2 regions of the Devosia alba genome follow, and region 2 is predicted to be linked to the other one. Evidence: riboswitches for the same ligand, from Rfam matches in the RefSeq annotation. Region 2 holds a riboswitch; the other holds the start of a gene.
The links. A riboswitch is a leader RNA that binds a small molecule or an ion and turns the genes downstream of it on or off. The one in region 2 is predicted to bind cobalamin.

Region 1: it holds a riboswitch for cobalamin, as region 2 does, so the genes downstream of both, ABFY71_RS13910 (CbtB domain-containing protein) here and ABFY71_RS06570 (energy-coupling factor ABC transporter permease) in region 2, are expected to answer to the same signal.

Annotation. Positions count from the first base shown of each region.
Region 1 covers NZ_JBDUUI010000009.1:99,106-110,931, forward strand. The annotation lists gene ABFY71_RS13880 (metal ABC transporter permease) at 1-495, opposite strand, end outside; gene ABFY71_RS13885 (ATP-binding cassette domain-containing protein) at 630-1,430, opposite strand; gene ABFY71_RS13890 (zinc ABC transporter substrate-binding protein) at 1,537-2,490, shown strand; gene aztD (zinc metallochaperone AztD) at 2,720-3,904, shown strand; gene ABFY71_RS13900 (DMT family protein) at 4,044-4,400, opposite strand; gene ABFY71_RS13905 (DUF2164 domain-containing protein) at 4,478-4,732, opposite strand; cobalamin riboswitch at 4,979-5,117, shown strand; gene ABFY71_RS13910 (CbtB domain-containing protein) at 5,174-5,371, shown strand; gene ABFY71_RS13915 (CbtA family protein) at 5,398-6,174, shown strand; gene cobW (cobalamin biosynthesis protein CobW) at 6,171-7,229, shown strand; gene ABFY71_RS13925 (alkylphosphonate utilization protein) at 7,305-7,523, shown strand; gene ABFY71_RS13930 (DUF7670 domain-containing protein) at 7,520-7,861, opposite strand; gene cobN (cobaltochelatase subunit CobN) at 7,928-11,761, shown strand; gene cobO (cob(I)yrinic acid a,c-diamide adenosyltransferase) at 11,758-11,826, shown strand, end outside.
Region 2 covers NZ_JBDUUI010000003.1:269,881-281,706, reverse strand. The annotation lists gene ABFY71_RS06590 (AsmA family protein) at 1-3,462, shown strand, start outside; gene ABFY71_RS06585 (ribbon-helix-helix domain-containing protein) at 3,459-3,683, opposite strand; gene ABFY71_RS06580 (SspB family protein) at 3,693-4,181, opposite strand; RNA gene ssrA (transfer-messenger RNA) at 4,290-4,646, opposite strand; cobalamin riboswitch at 4,748-4,957, shown strand; gene ABFY71_RS06570 (energy-coupling factor ABC transporter permease) at 5,009-5,689, shown strand; gene ABFY71_RS06565 (DUF1003 domain-containing protein) at 5,894-6,469, shown strand; gene ABFY71_RS06560 (YdeI/OmpD-associated family protein) at 6,492-6,731, opposite strand; gene ABFY71_RS06555 (RidA family protein) at 6,728-7,126, opposite strand; gene ABFY71_RS06550 (thymidylate synthase) at 7,270-8,064, shown strand; gene ABFY71_RS06545 (nucleoside triphosphate pyrophosphohydrolase family protein) at 8,061-8,381, shown strand; gene ABFY71_RS06540 (DUF4424 domain-containing protein) at 8,479-9,489, shown strand; gene ABFY71_RS06535 (GNAT family N-acetyltransferase) at 9,486-9,965, shown strand; gene ABFY71_RS06530 (dihydrofolate reductase) at 9,962-10,486, shown strand; gene hflK (FtsH protease activity modulator HflK) at 10,549-11,670, shown strand; gene hflC (SPFH domain-containing protein) at 11,674-11,826, shown strand, end outside.

The sequences.
Region 1 (11,826 bases), on a different contig from region 2:
CCGCAGCCCCTCGGCCTCGGCCAGTTCCGGGCTCACCGTGGAGGCCAGCAGCGGCCGCCAGCTCAGCACCAGAATTGCCAGAATGGCGATGCCGCCACCATAGATGATGGCAATGTCCTGCACCGACACCGCCAGAATATCGCCGAACAGAAACCCCATCAGGTCAATTCGCACCGTGGTCAGAAACCCCACCAGCACCAGGCCCACCGCCAGCGTCGAATGGCTCAGAATGCCCAGCAGCGCATCGGTCGACAGCGTCGCCTGCCGCTGCAGCACGATCAGCGCCCCAGCCACCAATACGGCCACGGCAAACACGCCCAGCGTCATGTTCATCGACAAGATGATCGACAGCGCCACGCCCAGCAGCGCCGAATGCGCCATGGTGTCGCCGAAATAAGCCATCCGCCGCCACACTACAAAGCAGCCCAGCGGTCCGCTCACCAGCGCCAGCCCGACGCCCGCAATCAGCGCCCGTGAAAAATAGTCACCGAACATGGTTTTGCTCCCCGGCGACCCACACCCCGGCTCTCCCCTCCGGGGGGATGGAGGCCCAAACTGAAAATGCCGTGCTGTTGTGCACCCCTTCCCCTTGGGGGAAGGGGGGCCTTAGGCTCACCAAAGAAATCGCCTCACCCATGCGAATGCCCTTCATGGTGCTCATGCGTATGCGAATGACCGTCAACCACCACGCAGCCATCATCGTGATGCTCATGGTCGTGATGGTGCTGATACAGCGCCAACGCCCCAGATGCCCGCTCGCCGAACAACCGCAGATACTCCGGGCTGTTCTGCACCGCCGAAGGCGTGCCGCGGCAGCAGACATGGCCGTTCAGGCAGATTACCGTATCGGTTTCGGCCATCACCACATGCAGATCGTGGCTGATCATCAGAATGCCGCTGTGCGAGGTGTCGCGGATCTGCCGTACCAGTTCATACAGCGCCACCTCCCCGGAAAAATCCACGCCCTGCACCGGCTCGTCCAGCACCAGCAGATCAGGCTGGCGGATCATGGCGCGGGCAAACAGCACGCGTTGGAATTCTCCGCCCGATAGTTCCTGCACCGGCGCCTTGAGCAGGCGTGCCACGCCCACCGCCTCGAGCGCGGCCATGATCTCGGGGGACGAAAAATGCCCGGTCAGGGTCATCAGCCGTTCCACAGTCAATGGCAGTGTCCAGTCAATGTTGAGCTTTTGTGGCACATAGCCGATTCTGAGACCGGGCCGACGCGTCACCGTGCCCATGCTGGGCTTGAGCACCCCCGTCGCCAGCTTGGCCGTGGTCGATTTCCCCGAGCCGTTCGGGCCGATCAGTGTGACGATTTCGCCGCGCGCAATGGTGAGGTCGACGCCGCTGACCAGCGTGCGGCCGCCGCGCACTACGCCCGCACCAACCAGCGTAATCAGGTTTTCTTTTTTTGCCACCGCATCCATCCATTGCCTCTTGACGTCCTGCAATACGTTATAGCATAACATCCCCGCAAGCGTAATAACATAACATTACGCACAAACTCTCCGCTACCACGATGAGGCCAAGCCGATGAAACTGCTCGCTCCCCTTGCCCTGCTCACCGCGACCTTGTTGAGCGCCACGAGCGCCTGGGCGATGCCCAGCGTCGTCGCCTCGATCAAGCCGGTGCATTCTCTTGTCGCCGCTGTCATGGCGGGAATTGGCGAGCCAACACTGATTGTCAAGGGTGCCGCCTCGCCGCACACCTATGCGCTCAAGCCCTCCGACGCCAGCGCATTGGAGAGTGCGGACATCGTGTTCTGGACCGGGCACGACATGGAATTGTTTCTGGGTGATGCGCTAGAGACGCTCTCGACCGGGGCGGTCATCGTCGAGCTCGCGGAAGCTCCTGGCATCACGCTATTGCCCGTCCGCGAAGGCGGCGCCTTTGAGCCGCACCTCCACGAGGAAGAAGACCACGACCACGCTGCCGAGGATGATCACGACCACGCCGATCACGACGAGCATGGCGAAGGTGACATGCATTTCTGGCTCGATCCGCAAAACGCCAAGCTGATGGTCACCCACATCGCCACCACGCTGGCTGATGCCGACCCGGAAAACGCCGCGCGCTACCAGGCCAATGCCGAAGCCCAACTGCTCAGCCTCGACGCTCTCGAAGCCGAAATTGCCGCCACGCTCGCCCCGGTCAAGGACAAGCCCTTCATCGTCTTTCACGACGCCTATCAGTATTTCGAGGCCCGCTTTGGCCTCAACCTGGCCGGCTCGATCACCGTGACGCCCGACACCTTGCCCGGCGCCGCCCGCATTGATGAGCTCAAGGCCACGATTGCCGACCTGGGCGCCACCTGCGTCTTTGCCGAGCCGAACTTCCCGCCCACCATCATCAGCGCCATCACCGAAGGCAGCACTGCGAAATCCGGCACGCTGGACCCTGAGGGCGGGGCGCTCGAGTCGGGCGTCGCGCTCTATCCCAATCTGCTGCGCGGCCTGGCCACCAGCTTGGTCGACTGCCTGGGGTAGTCTTGCCCCGGCATTCAGCCTGGCCCACCTCCACAATTGATGCCTCCCCGTGAGGGGTGGAGACGATGAACACCGGCGTCCGGACTGGCGGCTTCCCCCCTCGATGGGAACGGGATGCGCGAGGGGTAACGCCGCATGTGCCGCGACGTCTCCTGCCATCCAGCAGACACCCACCCCCACAGTCAAAACACAACCCCAAAACGTAACGTGCTAACATATCGGAGACACTATGTCCGCTCGCCTTCTCCTACCCCTCATTGCCGCCACTGCCCTCACAGTTCCGACCGTGGCTGATGACCACGCCGCCGCTTGGCGCCTGTTCATCGCCGATCACACCAGGCCCGTAGTCACCGCGCTGGACCTCGAAACCGGTGACGCTCTCGCCACCTTCCAGCTCGCCAGCCCGGCAACCCTCTATGCCACTGACGGTGTCGTCGTCGCGGTGCAGGGGGCAGGCAACCAGGTCTCGGCCATCGACAGCGGCATTGCCGTCGACGACCATGGCGATCACGGCGATATCACCATCTCCGATCCCGAACTGATTGATGCCGTGCTGACCGGCGAAAAGCCCGCCCATTTCGTCGAGCATGGTAGCAAGGCCGCCATGTTTTTTGATGGGTCGGGTCTGATCAGCCTGTTCAATGCCCAGCAATGGGCGCACGAGGGCAAACTCGCCGCCACCCAGCTCGACAGCGGCACCTCCCACCACGGCGTTGCGATCCCCTGGGGCGTGCACACACTGACATCGTCTGCCAATGCAGATGATGAGAAAAAACCCCGCATCGGCCTCAATATTCTCGATTCCGATGGCAATCTGGTCGGCGACACCCATGTCTGTCCGGACCTGCATGGCGAGGCCACTTCGGGCAATATGGCAATCATTGGCTGCAGCGATGGCGTGCTGATCGCCTCCGGCTCTGGCGAACCCCAGATCACCAAACTGTCTTATGATGGCCTGCCCGCCGGCAAGTCCACCACCTTTCTGGGCGGCGTCGGCATGCAGTACTTCCTGGGTAATTATGGCGCCGACAAAGTGGCCATCATCGATCCCACCGAAGCAGCGCCCTTCCGCCTCGTGGACCTGCCGACCCGCCGTGTGCACTTCACCATCGATCCGGCGCAGCCCAAATTCGCCTATATCTTCACCGAAGACGGCCAGCTCCACCAGCTCGATATTGTCTCGGGGAAAATCACCCAATCCCTGGCGGTGACCGAGCCTTATTCGATGGATGGCGAATGGAGCCTGCCGCGACCGCGTATCGCCGTGGCCGGCAAGGTTGTGGCAGTTAGCGATCCCAATGCAGGCAAGGTGCACCTGATCGACATCGCCAGATTCACCGCAACACGCAGCATTCCGGTCGCCGGCGCACCTTACAACATCGTCGCTGTCGGCGGTTCAGGCAGCGTGCACTAAGGGTCCCTCGCCCTGCCTCCCCCTGAACAGGGCGAGGTATCCGGTCGGCGTTCGCCACAAATCTCGCCACTTATTCAATCTGTCCCTCCCCCTGTCAGGGGGAGGTTAGGTGGGGGTGCCCTCAATGCGTCTTCAGCTGCTATTTCAGCGGCCCCTTGAAGATGAAGAACGCCCCCAGCCCGATCAGCGCGAAGCCAACCCCGTGGTTCAGCGTCAGCTTCTCGCCGAAATAGAACACGGTGAACACCGCGAACACTGACAGGGAAATCACCTCCTGAATGGTTTTCAGTTCACTGGGCGAGTACACCGCTTCGCCGATCCGGTTGGCCGGCACGGCCAGCCAATACTCGAAAAAGGCGATGCCCCAACTGATCAGCACCGCCGCCCACAGCGCCGAGCCGGGCCATTTGAGATGCCCATACCAGGCAAAGGTCATGAAGATGTTCGACGCCAGCAGCAGGCCGATCGGCGCAAAGGTAGCAAAGTTGAAGCCCAAGGCCCTCTCCTGACAGCAACCAGCTTGCGCCGGCCGTGCTATCTAGCGCTGGCCGTGGCGGCGCGAAAGTCAGATTTTCAGCGCGTGTGCTTGGTCGGTTGTTCCAGCCCGAAAATATCGTCGGTCAGGCTGTCCATCCGCTCCCGGATTAGTCCCTGCGCGTCATAGACGCCGCGGTTGTAAAAATAGGCTCCCATCTTGTCGACGAAAAAGCTCATCAGCATCTCCGCCGGAATGGCGCCGATCTCCTGATCCAGCTCGTGGTGGAAATAGTCCTGGATTTCGCCCACGATGGCCTTGGTTTCCTCGCGGCTGAATTTGATCGGCTTCATCATCGTCTCCTTGCTTGGTCCTGAATTATAGCGAGTCGACCGCCGCCGCCGCGGTCAATTCGCCCCTTGGCGCCATCCGCAGGCTTGACCGTTCCGGCGTTTTCCGATCATCGGCGCTGCCAGACATTGCAGTTTGGCCAGTTTGGTGGCACACCAGTTCTCGTGTTGGTTCCCGAAGGCCGTTGTGCCGGAGGGATAATCCAGCCCAATGCGCATCGCATCATGCCCTGCGCGACGGGTTGGACAAGGGAACACGGTGCGACGTACCCATCAGGGCGCAAGACCGTGGCTGCCCCCGCAACTGTAAGCGGTGCGCTCTCTCACGATGCCACTGGCGCAAGCCGGGAAGGCGAGAGGGCTATCCTCACCGCGAGCCAGGAGACCTGCCGGCACACCACCGGGCCAGACGGCCCAATCATTCCGCGCACGGAGGGTGCTGCCATGAATTTGACGACCAATACGACAATCAATACTGCGACTGGCCTTCAGTCTCTCTCGATATCCCAGCGTCTGATCGCTGGTGCCCTGGCGCTCATGCTCGGCCTGACCCTTCTGGTGGGCACTGGCTTTGCCGGTGATTATCGCCTGCACAACGGCGCGCACGACGCCCGCCACGCCATGGGTTTTCCCTGCCACTAAGGCAGGCTGACAACGAGAGAACTGACATGATCCGCAATCTGTTTGCTGCTGCGCTTGTCGCAGCGCTTTGTGCTGGCCTGGCCACGGCCGCAATCCAGCATTTCCGCGTCACCCCGCTTATCCTGCATGCCGAAACCTTTGAGGGTGAAGGTGGCCACAGCCATGGCGAAGCAGCCGTCGCGGTCACCACTGAGCACCACCATGCCGAAGGTACCGCCGCCCATAGTCATGATGATGCCGCCGCCACCACTTCGGCCGCGTCCGAGGAATGGGCGCCACAGGATGGTTTCGAGCGTACCGCCTATACGACGCTGGCGAGTGTGCTCGCTGCCGCCGGCTTCGCGCTGCTCATCGGCGCCATCTCGATGTTCGCGGGCATCCCGATCACCTTCGCCAATGGCTTCCTCTGGGGCATTGCCGGCTTCATCACCTTTTCGCTGGCCCCCGCCTTTGGCCTGGCGCCCGAACTGCCCGGCATGCCGGCAGGCGATCTGATGGCTCGCCAGGTCTGGTGGGCCGGTACGGCCCTGGCCACCGGTGCCGCCTGCCTGTTGCTCGCCAAAACCCAAGCCAGCTGGGCCTTTGCCGTTGCCATTGCGCTGGTTGTCATCCCCCACATCATCGGCGCCCCACTCGCCCCCGATGAGCCGAGTGCTGTCCCGGCCCATCTGGCCACCGAATTCGCGGCCACCACACTGGGAACGGCCCTGGTGTTCTGGCTTGTTCTCGGCACCGTCTTCGGCAAGCTCAATGATGTTTTTGCCGTCCGCCACGCCGCCATTCCGGCAGGAGCCACCCTATGACCAGCAAGATCCCCACCACCGTCATCACCGGCTTTCTCGGCGCCGGCAAGACCACCCTTGTGCGCCATCTGCTGGCGCACGCCCCCAAGGGCAAACGTATCGCGCTGATCATCAACGAGTTTGGTGATCTCGGCGTCGACAAGGACATTCTGGCCGGTTGCGGCGATGAAACCTGCCGCGAAGAGGATATGATCGAGCTCTCCAATGGCTGCATCTGCTGCACCGTGGCCGATGAGTTTATCCCCACCATGCAGGCCCTGCTCGCCCGCCCGGAAAAATTCGATCACATCATTATCGAAACGTCGGGTCTCGCGCTGCCGCAACCCTTGATCCGCGCCTTCAACTGGCCCGAGATCAAGGCGCAGGTGACCATTGATGGCATTGTCACTGTCGCGGACGCTTCGGCGCTGGCCGAGGGACGTTTCGCTTCCGACGAAGCCGCCGTTGACGCGCTGCGCCGTCAGGACGAAATGCTCGATCACGAGACCCCGCTGGGTGAGCTTTTTGAAGATCAGCTCTCGGTGGCCGACCTCGTCGTCATCAACAAGGCCGATCTGCTCGACGCCGCCATGCTCGACAAGGTAGAGGCCAATATCCGGGCCGAACTGCGCCCCGGCGTCGGCGTCATTCGCGCCAGCAATGGCCATGTCGACATCACCGCGCTGCTGGGCCTAGGCATGGGTTCGGAAGACGACATCGCCAACCGCCCGAGCCACCATGAGCTGGAACATGAAGGCGAGCCGCATGAACACGATGACTTCGACAGCTTCTCGATCCGCCTGCCCGCCATTGCCGGCAAGGATGAACTGCTCGCCATCATCGAGACCACCATTCGCGATCACGATGTACTGCGTCTCAAAGGCTTTGCCGCAGTTCCCGGCGCTACCGCGCGTCTGGCGATCCAGGCCGTCGGCCCACGCGTCACCGCCTATTTCGATCGCCCGTGGAAAGCTGGCGAAACCCGCGACACGGCCCTCGTGGTCATCGGCGAAAGCCCGCTTGATCGCGCTGCTATCACCGCTAGCCTGCAACGGGCGCTCGCCGTCGCCGCCTGATCCCAGCCCGGCCCCTATCGGATTCCTCCCCCCTAAGGGGGAGGTTAGGTGGGGGCATCCAACCAAGGAAAAACCATGACCGAAATCACCAAAGACTCCAACGGCACCCAGCTCAATGATGGTGACGCCGTTACCCTGATCAAGGACCTCAAGGTCAAAGGCACGTCGGTGACGCTCAAGCGCGGAACGCTGGTCAAGAACATCCGCCTGACCGATGACACCGCCGAAATCGAGTGCAATGCCGAAAAGGTCAAGGGCCTGGTTCTGCGCACCGAGTTCCTCAAGAAGGCCTAGCGCCCGCCTGCCTCGCGGGTGAGCGCCGCCGTGATGAACAAGACGCCCGCCAGCGCGAAGGGGCCCGCAAGCATTGCGTTGACCCAGAATGGATTGGAGAGAAGCAGCATGGGCAGCGCGGCGACCACGAGATACAACGCGCCACCCACGAGTGGCCATCGCCAGCCGATCGCCAGAACCGCCACGAGGACGACGCTTGGCAGCAGGTGCATGAACAGGCCCAGCGCGAGCTGCAGCGGCGGCGCGTCCATGCCGAATATGTCCAACGCAAACATCGAAATGAAGCCGATGCCGAGAATGGCGACCGTGCGTGCGGCGATGGTGAGTATCCTGTGCATGCTCGATCATTGCACGACTGCACTGCAGCGCCATTTGATCCGCATCAAGTCGAAAGAGATCTGCTGATGCACCTCCTATCGGCCCAGGCCGGCGCCATTCAGCAGGAGGGCGAGGCCATCGATCTCGCCCAGCGCCCCGGCGCGCTGGTTTTTGCCTCTTCGGCCGATAGCGAACTCTCCATGCTGGCCGCCGCAGCCGATCGCGCTGGCGAGGACGAGTTGCGCCTCGCCAATACCCTGCGCCTCTCCAATAATCTCTCGGTCGATCTGTGGCTCGAACAGACCGTAGCCCACGCCCGTCTCGTCGTGCTGCGCCTGATCGGTGGCGCGGCCTATTTCCAGTATGGCGTCGACGAACTGACCGCGCTCTGCGCCAACCGCAGGATCCCGCTGGCCCTGCTGCCCGGCGACGCCAATCCCGACCCCATCCTGCAATCGCGCTCCACCATCCATCCCGACGACTGGAACCGCCTGCACAGCCTGTTCATCGCCGGCGGCCCCGACAATGCCGATTTGATTTTGCCTGCCTTCGCCCGACTGGCAACTGCCGGTCCACCGTCATCCGCCGGATCACCTTCTCGTCTTGTGGGAGAAGGTGCCCCAGGGGCGGATGAGGGGGTTCTTTCTTCATTGGCTCCCCAACCCTTCGCCCGCTTCGGCCTCTGGTATCCCGGCCTCGGTGTCACCGACCAGGACAGCATCCGCGCCACCCTCTGCCTGCCGCCCGGCCACAAGCCCGCCCACGTCCCCATCCTGTTCTACCGCGCCGCGCTCGAAGGCGCCGGCACCGCCACCATCGAAGCGCTCATCGCCGAACTGCTGGCGCAGGGCCTCGCCCCCGTGCCCCTGCTGGTTTCCTCGCTCAAGGAAGCCGCCTGCGTCCGTTTTGTGCAGCAGGTGCTGGGCAACACCGCGCCATCGGCGATCCTCAATTTGACCGGCTTTGCGCTTGGCATCGATGGCCTCGATGCCAAGGCCAACCCCTTTGCCGGCACCGACGCCCCGGTGATCCAGCTGATCCAGTCCGGTCGCTCCGAGGCGCAATGGCTGGCCGATAGCCAAGGCCTGAGTTCCAAGGATATGGCCATGTTCCTGGTCATGCCTGAAATCGATGGCCGCCTGGCCGGCCTGATCGTCGGCCACCGCGCCGATGCCGTCTGGCACGAGCGCTGCCAGATCCCCCTGACCGCCTACGCCCCCGACCATGCCGGCATCACCCGCGCCGCCAGCCTCGCCGCCAACTGGTCCCGCCTGCGCGCCACCCCGCGCGCCCACCGCCGCATCGCCCTCGTCCTCGCCAACTACCCCATCCGTGACGGCCGCCTCGCCAATGGCGTTGGTTATGACGCGCCGGAGTCGACCGTGCGCATGCTGCGGATGCTTGAAAGTGCGGGTTACACGACAACGACCCCCACTTCCTCCCCTCAAGGGGGAGGGGGGCCACCCGTTGACGCCCAATCGCTCATCACCGCCCTCCAATCGGGCCCCACCAACGCCGATCCTACGCGTGGTCAAGCCCCCGCCTCGCTCACCCTGGGCCGCTACGCCGAACTCTTCGCGACCCTGCCGGAAAAAATCCGCGTCGAGGTCACCGCCCGCTGGGGCGACCCCGCCGCCGATCCCTTCGCGCGTGGCGACAGCTTCCATCTGCCCGCGCTGATCTTTGGCAATGTCGCCATCCTGCTGCAGCCTGCCCGCGGCTATCATCTCGATGAAACCGCCAGCTATCACGATCCCGCCCTGGTCCCGCCGCATGCCTATCTCGCCGCCTATCTCTGGCTGCGCCACGAGTTCGGCGCCCACGCGCTGATCCATAATGGCAAGCACGGCACGCTCGAATGGCTGCCCGGCAAGGCCACGGCGCTGGATGACGCCAGCTACCCCGACGCGCTCTGGGGCCAGTTGCCCCATCTCTATCCCTTCATCGTCAACGACCCCGGCGAGGGCACCCAGGCCAAGCGGCGCAGCGGCGCGGTGATCATCGATCATCTGGTGCCTCCGCTCACCCGGGCGGAAACCTATGGTCCGCTCAAGGACCTCGAAGCCCTGCTCGATGAATACTACGCCGCCGCCGGTATGGACCGCCGCCGCCTCGCCGATCTCAGGCGCCGTATTCTCGATTTTACCCGTGACAGCCGGCTCGACCGCGATATCGGCCTGCCCGAGGACGAGACCGAGGCACTGATCAAGATCGACAACTTCCTCTGTGACCTCAAGGAAGCCCAGATCCGCGACGGCCTACATATTTTCGGTCAGTCGCCGCAGGGCGATCTGCAGCGCGATCTCATCGTTGCTTTGGCCCGCGTCCCGCGCGGCGATGGCGCCGGGGAAAATTCGCTGATCCGTGCCCTTGCCGATGATCTCAAGCTTGGTTTTGATCCGTTGACAGCCAAACTCGGCAAGCCATGGATGGGGCCTACCCCCACCTTCACTCCCTCCCCCTTGTGGGGAGGGACCGAGGGTGGGGCACTGCGCACTCAGGGCGACGTCGTCGAACTTCTCGAAGCCATCGCCGCCGATCTGGTCACCGGTGCCCGCATATCCGACCCCGCCTGGGCCGCCACTGCCGCCGTGCTCAACACCGTGCAAACCATTATTCGCCCCCGTCTGGCCGCCTCCGGCCCCGCCGAAATCCAGGCCTTGCTCGATGGCCTTGATGGCAAATTCATCGCCCCCGGTCCCTCCGGCGCCCCCTCGCGCGGCCGGCTCGACGTGCTGCCTACCGGCCGCAATTTCTTCTCGCTCGACAACCGCGCCGTGCCCACCCCAACGGCTTGGGATCTCGGCAAAAAGTCCGCCGAAAGCCTGGTCCTCCGCCACTTGCAGGGCCATGGCCACCATCTCCGCTCGGTCGCTCTGTCGGTATGGGGCACGGCCAATATGCGCACCGGCGGCGACGATATTGCCCAGGCGCTGGCGCTGATCGGCGCCAGGCCCGTCTGGGATCCCGGCTCGCTGCGCGTCTCTGGCTACGAGATCATCCCCCTGCCCAGGCTGGGCCGCCCCCGCGTCGACGTTACCCTGCGTATTTCCGGCTTCTTCCGCGACGCCTTTCCCGCCCAGATCGCCTTGTTCGACCGCGCCATCCGCGCCATCGGGGCGCTCGATGAGCCCACCGACGACAACCCCATTGCCGCCCGCATGCGCACCGACGCGCTCGGCCTGATGGCCGAGGGACAGAGCCAGGCTGAGGCTGGACTGGCCGCCGGACACCGAATTTTCGGTTCAAAGCCAGGCACCTACGGCGCCGGCCTCAATGCGCTGATCGATTCCGGCAACTGGGCCAGCAAGGCCGATTTGGGCAAGCGGGCGCTCGATTGGGGCCAATACGCCTATGGCGCCCAGGCCAGTGGCACGCCCGAACGCGACCGCTTTGCCGCCCGGCTCTCTGACATCGACGCGGTGATCCACAATCAGGACAATCGCGAGCACGACCTGCTCGACAGCGATAACTACTACCAGTTCGAAGGCGGCCTTTCCGCCGCGGCCGAGTCGCTGACCGGGCTGAAACCTGCCGCCTATCACAACGACCATTCCCGTCCCGAGCGGCCGCTTATCCGCACGCTCGAGGAAGAAATCAGCCACGTCATGCGATCCCGCGTGGTCAATCCAAAATGGCTCAATGGCGTCAAGCGCCACGGCTATCGCGGCGCCTTCGAGATCATCGCCACCGTCGATTTCATGTTCGCCTTTGCCGCCACCACGGGCGCTGTCAAGACGCACCATTTTGATCTGGCCTTCGAGGCTTTCGTCGAGGATGACGCCACCCGCGATTTCATCCAGACCGCCAACCGCTACGGCTATGACGAGCTGATCGCCAAGTTCAACGACGCCCGCCAGCGCGGCCTCTGGACCCCGCGCTCCAACTCCGCCTACGCTTTTCTGGAGGATGCCCCATGACCGAAAACCCCGCCGATACACCAGCCAGACCCGCCAAGAAAACCGACCTGATGACCGAGGCGGAA
Region 2 (11,826 bases):
CTGCCGCAGCCGCGGCTGAACTTCAGCGATGTGCTGGTGGGCTCGTCCGAAGAGCCGGCGGCAACGGTGGACAGCGTTGAGGTCGAGTTCTCGCTGATGGACTTTCTGCGCGACAATTACGATGTGACCCGGCTGGTGCTGCGCGGGCCGGTAATTGACTTCAGCATTGATGAAAGCGGCCTGTTCGGCAGTGGCGTCAGCGTGGCGGCGGCAGGGGGTGGCGTCGCCCTGGCCCAAGCCAGCATTGTCGATGGCACGATCCGCCTGATGGATCGGCGGCTGGATCGCAATTTCGTGGCCAGTGATATTGATGGTGAATTGCGACTGTCGAGCTTTGCAGGGCCGTTTCAGTTCCAAGGGAGCGGGGTCTATCGCAATGAGCGCTATGGGTTGCGGCTGAATTCGTCGCAGGTCGATAGCGCAGGAGTGACCCGGGTGTCGGCCTTCGTGCAGCCGGATAACGGGGCGTTTTCGCTGAGTACTGAAGGCCTGTTGACCCCCGGGATCGCGCCGAAATTCGATGGTACGATGACCTATCGGCAGACCCCGCCGATCGCTGACAAGGCCGACGACATCCGCGGTGATCTGGTGCTGGAGAGCAAGGTGGTCGGCTCGACCGATCGCATCGTGCTCACCGGCTATACGCTGCAGCCGGACCAGAACCGGGCGGGCACGCGCCTGACGGGCGCCGCGAGCATCCAACTGGGCGCGCGGCTGAGCTTTGACGCCGTGGTCTCGGGTGGGGTGTTTTCGTTGCCGCCGCGCGATGCCAAGGAAGATGCTAGCGCCAAGCCCTATGAGGCGGTGCGGCTGCTGGCGGAACTGCCCGCACCGCTGATCCCGGCCCTGCCGGGGCGGGTCGGGATCGATCTGGCCGAAGTGGGACTGCGCGGCTTCGCGCTGCGCGATGTGCGGCTGGACGCCAGCACAGATGGCCAGGTGTGGACAATCGAGCAGTTCATCGGCCAGCTGCCGGGTGAGACGATGGTGCGGGCAGCAGGCGAGTTGACCGGCGAGGCCGATCATCCGGCGTTCCGTGGCCAGTTCAGTCTGAGCAGCGCCCGGCTGGACGGTCTGGCCCACCTCTGGCGCAAGCCGGGTGAGGACAATGCGCTATTCAACCAGGCCGGGGCGCTGGCCGGCAAGGTGATGTTGACCGGCGATGCCCTGCGGGTGAGCGAAGGCCAGCTGACGCTGAACGGGGCGGCGCATGGCGTCGAGCTGCGGTTGGGGTTTGGTGAGGAGAAGCGGCTTGATGTGGTGGGGCAATTTGCCGATCTCGGCGCCCAGGGGAGCGCCGTGCTGGCGGCGCTGCTGCCCAATGGCATGGCCGAGCCGCGCTTTGGCATCAGCTTTCCCGAAGGCAGTTTTTCGCTGACCGGTCAGAATGCGCGGGTGCTGGGCCATGACGGCTCGGCGCTGGTGGCAGAGGGGCAGTGGAGTGCAACGGCGCTGAGCTTCACGCGGCTATCGGCAGGCGATTGGGGCGGGCTGGGATTTGACGCCACGCTGCAGGCCAGCGGCACAATGGCAGCCCCCGAATTATCCGGCTCCGGGCGGGTGCGGATCGATGCTGCCACGGCGCCAGCGCTGGCGGGGCTGTATGATCTGGCGGGTACGCCGCCGGAATGGCGGGAATTTCTGGCCCGTTCGGCACCGGCAGAGGTGCTGCTCGATCTGACGCCGGGTGAGGGCGGCGATGCACAGGTGCTGACTGTTGACGGCACGGCGGGCGCGGCCAAGCTGGATTTGCGGGCAGAACTTGATGGTGGTCTGGCCCGCCTGGCCGTCGCGCCCTTGCGACTGACGGCGACGCTGGAAACCGACGATTCAGTGGCGCTGAGCGAACAGCTTGGCCTGGGGCCGGTGCCGCTGTTCCAAGACGATGCCATGATGGTCAGCCTGAGGCTGGAAGGCGCGCCCGGCAACAGCCTGGACAGCCGGATCAATCTCAGCGCGGGCGATGAATTTGTCGGCTTTTCGGGCAATCTGGTCACCAGTGAGGCTGGCGAGGTGCAGGGTACCGGCTGGCTCGAAATCGCCTTGGCCGACGCCGGCGGATTGGCGCAGATCATTGGCGCGCCGGGGATCGGCCTGCCACCGGCCAGTGCCGAGGCCAAGCTGCACTTTGAAGGCGGGCGTCTGGCGCGGTTGACCGAAATTGCGGGACGCTCGGGCGAGAGCGCGTTCAGCGGTGCATTGAGCCTGACAGGCAGCAGCGACGGGGCTGCGGTGAGCGGCGCGATCGACCTTGGATCTGTCTCGGTGGAGGGGTTGGCAACGACATTGCTTGGCCGGGCGGGCATGGTCAGTGGTGATGGGGTTTGGCCGGAGGGGCCGATCAGCATTGGCGAAGAGGCGCGGACGACGCGGGGCACGGTGGCGGTGACAGCGCAAGCGGTGACCGCTGCTGGCAGCGAGCGATTGGGTGCTACCAGCTTTGAGCTGGTCTGGGACGAAACGCGACTGCGGCTGGCCCGGTTTGAGGCGGTACTGGGAGCGGGTACGGCCAATCTCGACCTGACGGTGTGCTGCGCGGGTCCCTTGAGCGACAAGACGGTGAGCGGGCGGCTGAGCCTTGCGGATGTCGCCATCGCAGCAGTCGCGCCGCCGGCGGTGACGCGGGCAATGGCGGGAACGCTGACCGGCGGTGTGCAGGTCAACGCGACGGGTGCCAGCCTGGCCGAAATGGCCAAGGTGCTGGCCGGCGAAGGCAATGTCACGCTGGCCGATTTTGTGGTGGCGCAGATGTCGCCCGCCGTGTTCCCCACGCTGGCCGGGTTGGAAGACGCCCTGAACATGAGTGCAGATGATCTGCGGGCGGTTATCGGGCTGGGGCTGGAGCAGGGCGATTTCGTTGCGCCCAAAGCCGCCGGGGCCTTCACCATTGCCGGGGGCGTGCTGCGCCTGACCAATTTCATTGTCGAGGGGGCGGGCGCCCGTCTGGCCGGCGATCTCAATCTCGATCTCGGCACGCTTGGCCTGAGTGGTGATTTTGCCCTGATGCCAAGCGGACTTGCCGATGACAATGGACTGATCAGGAGCGAGACCGCACGGATTTTCAACCGGATCAGCGGCACGTTGTTGGCGCCGGTATCGCGGCTTGATCTCGACGAAATCGTGGCCGCCATCCAGGTACGGGCCAATGAGCTGGAAGTGGATCGTCTCGAAGCCCTGCGGGCTGAGGACGCCGCGCGGCAGCGCGCTGCGGCTGAAGCGCGCAACCGGTTGATCGATGAACAACGGCAGCGCGCAGCGGCAGAGGCTGCACGCCTCGCAGAAGAGGCCGCGGCTGCGGAAGCGGCGCGGGCGGCCGCTGAAGCTGCAGCGCAACAGCCCAGCGAGGCGGACAGGCAGCGGCAGGAGCAAGAAGTGCAGCGACAGCAGCAGCCAGACCCGGGCGACAACCCGGTGATTGATGGGCCAATCGACCTGACGCTGCCGCCAGCGTCGCTATTTTAGGGGTGGGTTTCTGGGGCCGTCTTGGCCTGATACCAGCCGAGCACGGCCAAGCGCGCCGCGGATGACAGGTTGGTAGTCTGTCGATTGGCGTCGATGGAGCAGATCAGGGCGGTCATGGTTTGCCCGGTTTCGGCGGCCATCTGTTCAAGCGCCGCCCAGAACTCGGGCTCGAGTGCAATCGAGGTGCGGTGCCCGGCGATGGACAGGGATCGTTTGTCCATCAGCGGGGGTCAGGGCTTCTTGCGGAATGCGTCGAGGCTGACGACCTTTTCGCCGGACTTTTCCTCGTCGCCGCTGTCCTCGCCTGCGGCGGATTCAACTGCGTTGTCGTCGGCGTCTTCGACCTCATCGGCCCCCGGCGCAGTCTGCGGATCAAACTGCAGGCCGAACTGTACCGATGGATCAAAGAAGCCTTTGACCGCCGAAAAGGGGATCACCAGCGTTTCGGGGATGCCGTCAAATGACAGGCCGACCTCGAAACCAGTCTCGGTCACCCTGAGGTCCCAATACTGATTCTGGATGACGATGGTCATTTCCTTTTCATACTGGCCGAGCAATTTCTCGCTCAGGCGCACACCCGGCGCGCGGGTGAGGAAGGAAATGAAGAAGTGATGCTCGCCCGGCAGGCCGGTCTTGGCGACTTCAGCCAGTACCTTGCGCACGACGCCGCGCAGGGCTTCCTGAGCGAGAATATCGTAGCGCATGTGGTCTTCGGCCATGGTCACCCTTCCGGTGCAGAGAGATAGAATCCCGAACAGCCCATATCAGCCTTACGTTCCATGAGAATTCAAGGATTAAAGGTGCTAACTGCCCAGCAAATGAATGAAAGTGCAGGCTTCTGTTGCCAGGTGCCTGCGAACCCCGCCTGTCACCCGGCTAGGAGTGGAGGACTTAGTTTCCCAATGCTAGCACTGCTTACGCAGCGAGAGCGACTGGAGCCTTATGGTTGTCATTTGCAACTATAAGTTTCGGACCGATAACGGTGGTACCTCACCGAGCAAAAGCACACCTTTTACACCCTCGTCGATCCTGTTTCGCCCCCATTGGCTGCCCCTAAGGGGAGTAGATGGTGGAGGCGCCGGGTACTGCCCCCGGGTCCGAATGGTTTATTACGATGACAATTTATCGCCATAGCTCTTGTGAGCAGTTTCTATATAGGCGCGGTACGGACGGTATGCAAATGCGTGGTGGGTGTTTTTTGTGGCCAGCGCCGCCGTCTGGCAGGAAAATGGGCATATCGCGAGCGGGTTAACCCCGCATCGTGCTTGTGCAAGCAATTGCCCGTTGGTAGCTTTGACTCGATGGTTTCCACCTCTGCAAGCGCAAGGTGGATGAAAAGGGAACACGGTGCGGCGTATCCATCAGGAGCCAAGACCGTGGCTGCCCCCGCAACTGTAAACGGTTTGCGGCACGCAAGATGCCACTGACGCCATGTCGGGAAGGCGCGTGCCGATTATCCGTGAGCCAGGAGACCTGCCATCACCGCGAGCGCGTCCGCGCTCATTGATCACAGCATGCCGCACGGTGGGTGCGGAGAGGAGACATCATGCATATCGAACCAGGCATCGTCGACGGTGCCAAAATCACGCTGAGCTATGCCACTGCCGCCGGATCTTTCGGTCTGGCCGCAAAAATGGCGCTGGATACCATCCACAGGGACGGGGCAACCGCACTGGCCCTGCGCACCTTGGCCACCACGGCGCTGGTGTTCAGCTTCTTCGAGGTCTTTCCGCATCATGCCGTGGGCGTCTCGGAAGTCCATCTCATCCTGGGCTCCACCCTGTTCCTGATTTTTGGCGCTGGCGCGGCCGGGCTTGGTCTTGCCATGGGGTTACTGTTGCAGGGTCTGTTCTTTGCGCCCTTCGATCTGCCGCAATATGGGATGAACGTCACGACGCTGATCGTGCCGCTGTTTGCCATGACATTCCTGGCCAAACGCATCATCCCCGAGGCGACTGCCTACAAGGATGTGGGCTATGGTCAGGCGCTGATGCTGTCGAGCGCCTATCAGGGGGGCACCGTGGCATGGGTGGCCTTCTGGTCGCTCTATGGCGGCGGGCTTGGTGCGCAAAACCTGGCCGCTACCGCCAGCTTTGGCGCCGCCTATCTGCTCGTGATCGTACTTGAACCGTTGATCGATCTGGCAGTGCTTGGCCTGGCCAAACTCTCTGGTCGCCAGCGCGGGACATCGCTGTTGCAGGGGCGGTTGTTTCAGGCCGCCGTTTAGCCGCTTTTTGGCAGCCCCACCGGGGCTGCCATTCAATCTGGTATGGCCAGGTGGCTATGCGTTTGTCGCCAGCGCTGCATTGAAGGCTCGCATGACAATGGGCCATTTTTCGTCGGTGCAGTCTGTTCGAGGCGTAGCCGCGCGGCGTCGCGCCAGGGGCGAATTTAATATAGAATGGCGCGTGCAAATCCTGGTGAGGCTGGCATGGCAAACAACGCGACTGACAAACTGGTTCATGCGGCGGAGCGCTTTCTCGGCAAGGGCGAGACGGCGCTTGATGAGCGCGAGCGGCGGGTGCTGCAGCGGGCTCTGGGCCAACATACCCTGGCCGAGGATGCCAGCGAGTTGTTCGACGAGGGCGCTACCTTTGGGCAGCGACTGGCTGATGGCGTGGCCAGTTTCGGCGGCTCCTGGACATTTCTGATTATTTTCGGCGCGTCGCTGCTGACCTGGGTGGCCGCCAATCTGGCGTGGCGCGGCGAAGCGCCCGATCCCTATCCCTTCATCTTTCTCAACCTGGTGCTGTCGATGCTGGCAGCGGTGCAGGCGCCGGTGATCATGATGAGCCAGAACCGCCAGTCGGCCAAGGACCGCCTGGTCACCAGCCACGACTATGAGTGCAACCTCAAGGCCGAGATCGAGATCATGGCGCTGCACGACAAGCTCGACCGGCTGCGTGACGATGATCTCCGGACATTGCTGACCAAGCAGCAGGAGCAGATTGAGCTGTTGATGCGGCTGGTTCAGGATCGTACGGGGGATGCCCCGGGGGCGAAATAGGCTCCGTTTCCGGGCGCGCGGATTAACCGTTCCACGACATGCCCATATAGACATTGCCCGCTTCGAGTTCGTCCAGCATCTGGGCGAGGTGCCGATGCCTGGTCTCTTCGCGCTTCACCTTGTTTATCCAGAGCAGGTAATCATTGCGTTGATAGGGTGGGCGGGCATCATAGGCAGGGCGCAGCCCCCGGGCATCGAGGGCTTCAGCAACGAAATCGGGCATTTCCTCGCGTTTGCGCAAGGGGCGCAGGACCGGGCTCATGGCAGAACTGCCTGAGCCTCGATTTCGATCAGGAAGTCCGGATTGGCAAGGCCCACAACCCGCAGCGCGGTTACAGTCGGCGGATTGCCTTTGGTCCCCCACACGGCAATCCAGGCCCCGAAGGCCGCGTTCAGGTCGATGTCCTGCTGCATGATGATGGTTACCTTGACCAGGTCCTCAAGCCTTGCACCAGCGGCGGCAAGAACCATTTGCAGATTGCTCAGCGCCTGTTCCGTCTGTCTGGCGACATCGCCCTTGCCAACAATTTCGCCCCTGGCGTTGACGCCATTCTGGCCCCCGATCAGCAGGGTGCGGGCGCCCGCCGGCAGGATGATGCCTTGTGAGAAAACCGGGCTCTGGTACATTCCTGCCGGGTTGAGGTGTTCAATGGACATGATTGCCTCCCTCTGCCATTGTCCAGACAGGTTATGGAAGCACTGCTGACACGACATGTCATGAGTTTTCACGGTATTCACCTACCGAATTTGCCTGCGATCACTGGTCGAAGCCCAGGCCGAATCGTCGTATCAGATAAGCCATGCAGCCCTATCTCAAGCTACTCGCCGATATCCTGGAAACTGGGGCCGACAAGTCCGACCGCACCGGCACCGGTACGCGCAGCCTGTTCGGCTATCAGATGCGGTTTGATCTCAGCGCGGGCTTTCCGCTGCTGACCACCAAGAAGCTGCATCTGAAATCCATCATCTATGAACTCCTGTGGTTCATTCGCGGCGAGACCAATGTGCGCTGGCTGCAGGAGCACGGGGTCAAGATCTGGGACGAATGGGCCGACGAGAACGGCGACCTCGGACCGGTCTATGGCTCGCAATGGCGCAGCTGGCCGGCGCCGGACGGCCGCAAGATTGACCAGCTGGCGCAGGTCGTGAACTCGATCAGGAATAATCCGGATTCGCGACGCCATATCGTTTCCGCCTGGAACCCGGCGGAAGTCGACAATATGGCACTGCCGCCGTGCCACTGCCTGTTCCAGTTCTATGTCGCCAATGGCAAACTGAGCTGTCAGCTCTTTCAGCGCTCGGCCGACACATTTCTGGGCGTGCCATTCAACATCGCCTCCTATGCGCTGCTGACCCATATGGTGGCGCAGGTGACCGGGCTTGAGGTCGGCGATTTCGTGCACACGCTTGGCGATGCGCATCTGTATTCAAATCACTTTGAGCAAGCGCAGTTGCAGCTGATGCGCGAGCCGCGGCCGCTGCCGACGCTGGTGCTCAATCCCGCGGTGACCCGGCTGGAAGACTTCGCGTTCGAGGATTTTTCCTTTGAAGGCTATGATCCGCACCCGGGCATCAAGGCGCCGATCTCGGTATGAGCCGCGACCTGCCGGTGCTCAGCGATCTGGTGGCGCGGGTTTCCGACATCTACGCACAGCGCAACGACATTGCGCGCGATGATGACTGGTACCTGCTCAAGCTGCAGGAGGAGCTCGGTGAATTGACCGCCGAGTATCTCAAACTGTCCGGCCGCGGCCGGCTGAAGGGTGCCACACCGGAGGATCTGCGTCTTGCGTTGGCAGACGAAGCCGCAGACGTGCTTGCCATGCTGCTGCTGTTTGCCCGCAACAACCGGATCGACCTCGATGCGGCGCTGGCCCGCAAATGGTTCAAGCATCTTCCGCAGCAGGCGTAGAACAGGCTAGATAGGTCCGAAATCAGCCTGACGTTTTGCCGAAGAAAACCAGTCTGGCATTCGGGTTTCGAGCAATAGGCCGTTTGGGAGAATGATCATGAAGTCATTTGGTGTGATCGCGGCGGTTCTGGCTGCCGCGCTGCCAGCGCTGGGCAATGATACCTCCGCAGTGCTGACGACAGGCGGGCTGGAATTCGTGACCAATCCGGACATCGTCATGGCCAGCGAAGAGTTGTTCATCTCGACCGATGAAATCCGGGTGGTGTATCAGTTCCGCAATGACGGGGCCGAGGACCAGAGCGTGCTGGTGGCGTTCCCGATGCCCGACATCGTGCCCTCGATCTATTCGCCGGTCGCGTTTCCGCAGGGGCCGGATGACAATCTGTTTGAATTCACCACGACATTTGATGGTCGGCCCGTAGAAGCGACGCTGCATGAATATGCCTATGCGCTGGGCGTGGACCGAACCAAGGTGCTGCGGCAGTTGGAACTGCCGCTGGTGCCGATCAGCGCAGCGGCCAGCGCCGCCACAGATGCGCTCGGCGATGAAACGCGGGGCCAATTGCTGCATCTGGGCCTGCTGACGCCCGATGAATATGACGATGGCAGCGGCATGACCACGCACTACTTCCCGGCCTGGACCTATCGGGCCACCTATACTTGGGAAGCCAGTTTTCCGGCTGGGCAAACGGTGGAGGTTGTCCACAGCTACCGGCCCAGCGTCGGCGGCACGGTGGGAGTCAGCTTTTTGTCCGAAGCCACGGACGGCTATGATCCGGCGCGCGACTATGCGGAAAAATACTGCACCGATGCAGGATTTGTCAGCGCGGTGCGCAAGACCCTGGTCAACCCGGATGAGCCGTGGTCGGCGCCGTTCAGCGAAAGCTGGATCTCCTACATCTTGACCACGGGCGGCAATTGGGGCGGCAACGGCATCGAGAAATTCCGCCTGGTGATCGACAAGGGTGATCCAAAAAATCTCGTTTCCTTCTGTGGCGAGGGGGTGCGTAAAATCGGCCCGACGACCTTCGAGATGGTCAAGGAGAACTTCTGGCCGCAGCAGGAACTTAGTATTCTCATTCTCAATCGCTTGCCGGACGCGCCATGACCCTAACGATCCGCCCCGCTCAAACGGGCGATGAAGGCCTGATTGTGTCGTTCGTGGCGGCGCTGGCCGCCTATGAGAAGCTGAGCCACGAGGCCACGGCGAGTGAGGCAGATATTGCCCGTGATCTGTTTGGGGCCGACCCCAAGGTGTTCTGCGAAATTGCCGAGTGGGACGGCCGGCCGGTGGGCTTCGCGCTGTGGTTCTACACCTATTCGACCTTTCAGGGTCGACACGGTATCTGGCTGGAAGATCTCTATGTTGAGCCGGCACTGCGCGGCAAAGGCCTGGGCAAGGCGCTGCTTGGCCATCTGGCACAGCGTTGCGTTGCCGAAGGGTTGGGACGGTTCGAGTGGTGGGTGCTGAACTGGAACGAACCCTCAATCGCCTTTTATCAGGCGCAGGGCGGGGTAATGCAGGATGAGTGGACCAAGGTGCGCGTCGAGGGCGCCGATTTGATCAAGCTGGGGACGCCATGAGCATTCCCATCGCCATGATTGCCGCGGTGGCCAAGAATGGGGTGATCGGCGGCGATCAGACCATCCCCTGGCATATTCCATCCGATTTTGCCTGGTTCAAGCGCACGACCCTGGGCAAGCCGATGATCATGGGCCGCAAGCAATTTGAGACGGTGGGCAAACCGCTGCCGGGGCGCACCAATATCGTGGTGACCCGGCAGGATGGGTATCAGCCGCAAGGGGTGGTGGTCGTCGCCAGTCTGGATGCGGCGCTGGATGCGGCGCGCGACATCGCCGAACGCGACGGCGCTGACGAGATCGTGATCATCGGTGGCGGGGATATTTATGCGCAGATGATGGGCCGGGCTGATCGACTGTACATCTCTCATATCGACTTGGCGCCGCAAGGCGATGTAGAATTTCCGCCGATCGATCCGACGATCTGGGAGGTGGTGGAGCAGCCCGAGGTAACGCCGAATCCCAGGGACGAAGCCAGCTACCGCATTAACGTGTATAAGCGACGTAACGCCGCTGCGCATTGATCGCGCGGAGTGCTTGCCTATATAAGGGCGCAACGACGAAATGATTATCCGAAAGGGACGCAATGCCGTGGGAGAATAATGGAGGCGGGGGTGGCCGCAATACTGGCGGTCCCTGGGGGCAGGCACCCGGCGGTGGTGGCGGTGGTCCCCGGCGCCCTGGCGGCGGTAACACCCCCAATCTCGAAGACATTCTCAACCGCGGCCGTGACCAGTTCAGCGGTGGGTTGCCTGGTGGGCGCTGGGCGCTGATCGGCGGCGCCCTGGCGTTGATCGCGTTCTGGGGGTTGAATTCGGTTTACACCATCGATCCACAGGAAGTTGGCGTTGAGCTGCGCTTTGGCGCGCCGAAGCCTGAACTGTCCATGCCGGGTCTGCATTTCCTGTTCTGGCCAGTGGAAACTGTCGAGCGGGCGGTGACAACCGTCAATCAGACCCAGATCGGTGCTTCGGAATCCAGTGGTTCGGCTCGCAACAATGCGTCCGGATCGAGTGAAGGGCTGATGCTTTCGGGCGACCAGAACATCGTCAGCGTTCAGTTCTCCGTATTCTGGGCCATCGATAATCCGGTGCAATATCTGTTCAACGTGCGCGAGCAGGAATCCATGGTGCGCTTCGCTGCTGAAAGCGCCATGCGCGAAGTGGTTGGCCGCCGTCCGGCCCAGGATATTTACAGTGACGATCGTAGTGGTGTGTCAGCCGAGGTGCTGTCGATCACACAGGGCATCCTGGAAAGCTATGAGCTGGGCGTGAATGTCGGTCAGGTGCTGATCGAGAATGCCGGTCCGCCTGCCGAGGTGATTGACGCGTTTAACGAAGTCCAGCGTGCGCGCCAGGACGAGACGCGTCTGCAGGAAGAAGCGCGGTCCTATGCCAATACCCTGCTCGGCGATGCCCGTGGCCGGGCGGCGGCGCTGCGGGAAGACGCGGCAGCCTACACCAACCGTGTGGTGCAGGAAGCAACCGGTGAATCGCAGCGCTTCAACGCTGTCTATGCTGAATACGTCAATGCACCAGATGTGACGCGCAAGCGGCTGTATCTGGAAACCATGGAGCAGGTGCTGGGTGGTTCTGAAAAGGTGCTGATCGAAAACGGCGCCAACGGCAATGGTGTCGTGCCTTACTTGCCGCTGCCTGAACTGCGTTCGGGTCCCAAGACCACTCCGACGACGACGACGGGGAACTAAGTCATGCAAAACCGTCTCATCATCCTGGGCGCTATCGTCCTTGCGGCACTCTATGTCGTGTTCTCCTCGATCTATATCGTGGACGAGCGCGAGCAAGCCATCGTCATGCGCTTCGGTCAAATCACCGACGTGCGGACTGAACCGGGCATCTATTTC